One region of the Thalassotalea fonticola genome, then DNA from elsewhere that is predicted to be linked to it. Evidence: riboswitches for the same ligand, from Rfam matches in the RefSeq annotation. Region 1 holds a riboswitch; the other holds the start of a gene.

Region 1 (3,204 bases):
GTAGTTGTTCATGCCGGTGCTGCAATTAAACACCATGTTATCGATAAAGATGACACCTTAAAAAGAATGACCTCAAAATAAATTAACTTGAAACACAGAATAGGAACACGAATGAACAAATTATTAATATCTACAGCATTACTCGGTTTAGTTGCTGTTATGCCAGCAAAAGCTGCAGATTATGTTGTTGATTATCAAGGAGCGCATGCTTCTGTTAACTTTAAAGTAAAGCATTTAGGATATAGCTGGTTAACGGGCCGTTTTAACAAGTTTGAAGGCACATTTAGCTATGATGAAAGCAATATTGCTGCGTCAAAAGTAACCATTAAAATTGATACCGCATCAGTTGATTCTAACCATGCAGAGCGTGATAAACATTTAAAATCGGGTGATTTTTTAGATGTAAGTAAATTTTCTACTGCCACGTTTGAAAGTACGAAAGTTGCAGATAAGGGTAATGGCAAGTTGGCAATTACCGGTAACTTTACTCTACAGGGTATAACCAAAGAGCTTGTTATCGATACAGTAAAAATTGGTGAAGGGGACGACCCATGGGGTGGTTACCGTTTAGGGTTTAGTGGCACAACGTCGATCAAAATGAGTGATTTTGGTTATAAGTCAGATTTTGGTGAGATCTTATTTGACTTACACATTGAAGGCGTACGCCAGTAAAATTAATGAGGGTCAGAGTCAAGTTATTCACTAATAGAAAAACTTGACTCTGACCCTACTTTTAGCCTTTAAGCCACTGCCAAATTAACCCTAAAGTTTCATACCAACTTGTCGTACTTTTATTTAATTGGTTCGGGTCAGGAAAGTAGGTTTGCCAACGTTTATTGCCACTAAAATCTTTTACAAAAAATCCAGTAGGTGCGGCAATTGGCTTCACACCTTGATTTTCAAAGTAAGCCATAGAGCGGGGCATATGGTTGGCATTAGTGATTAATGCAAAGTTTTTATCAATTAATAAAGGCGAAATGTAAAGCGCTTCATCTTCAGTATCTTTAGGACGAGTTTCGGTGATGATATTATTGCTATCAAACCCTAGCTCTATTGCGGCTTGTTTAACTTTTTCCGCGTTTGAGCTAACATCATAAATAGCTGCACCTGAGGTGATAATAATAGCTTCAGGGTGTAAATTTGCAATTCGTAAGCCTTCTGTTAGACGTTGTAAAGAGCAAATATTTAATTCTTGTGTTGCGGCAAGACTTGCATCACTTGTATGACTACAGCCTAATATAACGATATAATCGAGCTTCTCCGCTATAGGACTGTAAACTGGGAATTGTTGTTCTAAATTTACAATCAACCGATTTGCAACCGGCATAGCAGAAAGCAATAGTAAGGCAAGTGTTGCTATACTGAGCAAACCTTTGGCTAGCACCGGTCGGTGTTTCAATAAAAACAAACCAATAAACAAGGTAACAATTATTATTGGTAGCGGCATAAGTAGTTCGCCAATAAGCTTTTTTAAGGTAAATAAATCCACAACAGCATCCCTTTGAAATATACTCGCACTATATCTAATCAACTCAATCAATTCCAATAAAGTGTTAGTTTTACCGATTTTTTTGTAAAAAGTAATTTAACATTAAATAAATAGACGTTTTATAAATATCGCAGTTGATTTTGTTGTTTAATTACTGTTTAATAGCGCCGTTGATTTAGAGTTATTGCTCAAAACCTAACTTTAAACAACACCAGAAGAGGTTGCATTAGCCAGGTAAATAATCTTAGGAACCACATTCCAACGACGATTATTGAGGGGGACTAATGCCGAGAATGCTTATTTTAGTGGTAAATAACATTCGGTCATATAGGTTGAATCCTTGTGACTGTCACCAAAGTGGTGGAGGGCTTCTGGCTGAAAAATTCAAGATTTCAAATCTTTTTCTTATCAGTCATGCTCTTCCTTATATTTTTTTGTAATGTTAAATTAGCCATTACAAGTTAGGGAGAATATCCAATGTCAAATATCGCGTTAAACGTTGCCAAGTTCGGTGGAACAAGTGTTGCTGATCACGAGGCTATGCTTCGCTGTGCCCAAATTATAAAATCTCAACCCGAAACCCGCGTTGTGGTCGTGTCTGCAAGTGCCGGCGTTACCAATCATTTGGTAACGTTATCGCAAAAGGTGTTAACCAGCGAAGAGCGAAGCACGATTATTGAAGATATCCGCGTAATTCAATATAACATTACCCAGCATTTATCAGCTGAAGCTAATTTAAATAATCAAATAGATGAAGTACTTAAATCTCTAACTGAATTAGCTAAACAGCAAGACACACTGCAAACAGCGAAAACTGGTGATGCTATTTTGGCTTGTGGTGAGCGTATGAGCTCTATCGTATTTGCCGAGGTATTACGCAGTATTAATGTTGCAGGTGTTGCCTTTGATGTTCGCGATGTGATGCAAACCAATAGTTTGTACGGCAAAGCCGTGGTTGATATTGAAGCACTAGCAACTAACTGTGCACAGAGTTTAACACCTTTACTTACAAAGCAAGTGATTGTCACTCAAGGCTTTATTGGCAAAGATGGTTTAGGAAATACAACGACTTTAGGCCGTGGTGGTTCAGACTATTCAGCCGCATTAATTGCAGAAGCTATTGGCGCAACAGGCTTGTCTATATGGACGGATGTGGTCGGCATATTTACTACCGATCCTCGTATTGCCAGTTCAGCTCGAGCTATTCCTGAAATTAGTTTTGGCGAAGCGGCAGAAATGGCAACTTTCGGCGCTAAAATATTACACCCTGCAACCCTTATTCCTGCAATGCGCAGCTCCATCCCGGTTTTTGTTGGGTCAAGTCGGGAGCCTGAAGCGGGAGGCACGCAAATTATGCAAGAAGTAGCATCTAAACCGACATATCGTTCAATTGCACTTCGCCGTGAACAAACACTGGTAACAGTAAAAAGCCCGGCGATGTTACATGCAAGTGGTTTCTTGGCACAGGTGTTTGGCATTTTAGCGAAACATGAACTGAGTGTTGATTTAATTACCACCTCTGAAATCTCAGTTGCACTTACCTTTGATAACCCTACAGGGTCAACACAAGCATTGATTAATCAAGCTGTTGTTGAAGAGTTAGAACAACTTTGTGAAGTTACTGTCGAGCATGAGTTATGTTTAATCGCTATTGTGGGTAATGGTTTAGATGCATCGAGTGGTCTAGGCAGCAGTATCTTCAATAATATCGAAGA
Region 2 (3,204 bases), 1.4 Mb from region 1:
TCCAATACAACTTATGTTCATTTAAATGATAGGTGTCTGAAAATATTTTAGCACTTTTTGACTATGAAATTAGGCTGATGGCTGTTTTCTAATTTGATTTGCACATTCAGCTAATACAATAGCGCCAGCGGTTGACACATTTAGTGAGTTACCCATACCAAACATAGGAATGTGTATTTGCTGATGACTTAATTGCAATACTGCTTCACTTACGCCTTTTCGTTCATTGCCTAATACTAATGCGCAGCGCGATGGGTAAGTTACATCACTATAATCAACAGACTGATGGCATAGTTCAACACTATAAACTGCATACCCCTTCTCCACTAATGTTTGTACACTTGCAGTGGTGCTATCACTATATTCAATACAAACCCACTTAGCTTCATTTCTGGAGGCTTTTTTAAACTTCTTATCTGAGATAGTTAGCTCGCCACAAATAATAATTTTTTCGATAGCAAAAGCATCAGCCAAGCGTATCAAAGAGCCAACATTGTAGCTGTTAGTTACATTATCTAATACCAGTATCAACGGTGTTTTTGGCTTATTTAAGTATTCATTTCGTGCTGGTTTGGTTTTTCTAATGTCTTCTTTGCTAAGCTGTATTTTTGAATGCATGCTTTCTACTCTTGTTACGCACTAATACCAATCGGATTAAATATTGCCGCTTGCGGTCTAATACCAAACGGATTAGTCTCTTGATTTTTTACCCTGCTTTATACTGCGTTTATGGCAAGTTGCAGATCAGCCGAGGATTGTGCGGTTTTATTTTGCCAAGATCAAATAAAATTAAAGGAGTTAACAGAAATAGTGTGTGAAGCACCGCTGGCTATCCGCCAACGGTCACACTTAATGCAGTTAGAATTTAATTACTTAACGATACGTAAATGAGTACGGCTTTGACATAACCATTCTGTAATAGCAGAATCAGCTGCTAGTATTGCTTTATCTGATTCGAGTTCAAGATGAGTTAAAGGTGCACGTAAAACAGGGGTGTTTAACACCGCTTGTTTATGCATTAACACTTTTACAGGAATAGGGTTAGCTACATCAAACAATGATGAGATAGCGCTATTCCAAACAGGAACCAGATCAGTACCTTCGCCGGCTAAAGATTTTTGTACATACAAATTAGTGGCTTCTGGCCATGCATTGGCACATACCGATACTAAGCCAACAGCACCAACAGCGGCTAAATAAGGGATAAGTGTATCTTCGCCAGAAAACATTTTCATGTTTGGCGCAGCGCCCGCAAAAGCAAGAAATTCGTTTATATCACCGCTGGCTTCTTTCATCGCCCATAAATTTTCATGTTCTGATAAATTTTTAACGGTTTGAGCTGGAATACTAATACCTGCACGAGAAGGCACGTTGTATAACATACAAGGCTGTTTTGCCGCATCAAGCAACGCTGAAAACCATTGAGTTTGACCAATAACACCTGGTTTGGCATAAATTGGTGCGGTTAATAAATAGCTGTGCACCGGCAATTCATTACACGCTTCAATCCAAGCTATTTGAGCAGGAAGATCAAAAGCGCCAACTGCGACCATTAAAGGCACCGTTGGTTTTAAATCACAAATGAATTTTACAATATTTAATTGCTCTTCTTGCTTAAGAGCTAAACCTTCGCCGGTACTGCCGCAAATTAAAATACCATTACCAGCTTGTTGCTGATCGTCCACAATTTTTGCCAAGCAGTTATAATCGACGCTACCGTTTTGGTCAAAGGGGGTAACAAGTGCAGTCCAAAGAGCAAAATCATTAAGTTGAAAAGTTGTCATGTTAAATCTCATTACTTCTTAATAATATGGAAATACCTATTATTAATTTAATCGTTAAGCGTTTTAGAGAAAGGAAGAGAGGAATTTACACAAGTAATGTGCAAATACCAGAAGCTCTCCACTTAAACCAAAATTATCTACTGTTGTAGTAAACATTTATGTGCCGTTAAGTGACAGCCGAAGGGATTCAACCCATTCGTCCGACATAAGTGTTACCTTTTTCACTTATGCCTCGGCGTTAATCCCCCTCATTATCTATTTTCGGGGTAAAGGCCCCTAAAGATAACTACCTGGTTAACGCTCCTCTTCTGATGTAACCCTATTTCTAGGGACATTCAATGCTGGCTATTTAATCATCTAGTTAAATTTATTTCAATGTTTTAACATCAAAAAGTGAATCATTTTAAGCATAAGGTATATTACTTACCGCTTTTATGAATATTTTCTTTACTATTCTCTGCTTAATTAAGAAAATAGCGCTTAAATATTTAATTGAGTTTACTTAATGTCATTATCAAACCCATCACAACTATTACTTAGAAACGAAGATTTACTGGAAAGTACAAATCCACTGGTTGTTGGCTGTCCTGATAATGAATTTTTTACCCACTTGCAAACAACCGTCCCGCAAGCAACGATTAGTAGCTACAACGTAAATTACGCAGAATACCAAAGCATCAGCTCAAAATATTCAAGCCAAATAAATAGTCAGTGTAGTGAACAGTACATAACAGAACAATTGCACGACTTGGTTATTATCTATTTTCCAAAATCAAAAAAAGAATATCAATTCTTATTGGCTATGCTGGCACCAACACTGGCTGAAAACGCTGTGATTTTAGTGGTCGGTGAAAATAAAGGTGGCGTTAAATCAGCTATAAAATTAAGTAGCGACTATTCTCTCAACGCTAATAAAATAGACTCTGCCAGACATTGCATTATATTTGAGATCATATTTAATAATCATGCTCCGGAGTTTAATTTAGAGGCTTGGTACGACAAATTCAGTTTAACTATTGATAATACTGAAATTCAGGTGGCATCGTTACCGGGAGTATTCAGTAGCGGCGAAGTTGATAATGGAACTCGTTTACTGTTGGAGAATTTGCCCAGTAACATTTCAGGAAAGGTTTTAGATTTTGGTTGTGGCGCCGGTATCATTGGCGGCTTTGTGAAAAAAACATTTCCAAATACTGAAGTAGAAATGCTTGATGTAAATGCCCTAGCTATTGCCAGCACCAATAAAACTCTGCAACTGAATAAATTATCTGCAAAGGTTTATCCATCAAACGGTTTATCTAACGTTAGTGGTAAATACAATGCGGTATTATCAAACCCACCATTCCATCAGGGTATTAAAACCAATTACCAGGCAACAGAGCAATTTTTAAAGAATATAAAAATGCACTTGTTAAAAAAT

The links. Region 1 has a riboswitch for lysine ahead of lysC (lysine-sensitive aspartokinase 3). Riboswitches for the same ligand answer to the same signal wherever they lie in the genome.
Region 2: it holds a riboswitch for lysine, as region 1 does, so the genes downstream of both, dapA (4-hydroxy-tetrahydrodipicolinate synthase) here and lysC (lysine-sensitive aspartokinase 3) in region 1, are expected to answer to the same signal.

Annotation. Positions count from the first base shown of each region.
Region 1 is NZ_CP136600.1:787,115-790,318, forward strand. It holds gene RI844_RS03215 (cytochrome b) at 1-81, shown strand, start outside; gene RI844_RS03220 (YceI family protein) at 112-672, shown strand; gene elyC (envelope biogenesis factor ElyC) at 734-1,489, opposite strand; lysine riboswitch at 1,697-1,868, shown strand; gene lysC (lysine-sensitive aspartokinase 3) at 1,967-3,204, shown strand, end outside.
Region 2 is NZ_CP136600.1:4,287,994-4,291,197, reverse strand. It holds gene RI844_RS17580 (TrmH family RNA methyltransferase) at 70-618, opposite strand; gene dapA (4-hydroxy-tetrahydrodipicolinate synthase) at 870-1,784, opposite strand; lysine riboswitch at 1,888-2,100, opposite strand; gene RI844_RS17570 (methyltransferase) at 2,290-3,204, shown strand, end outside.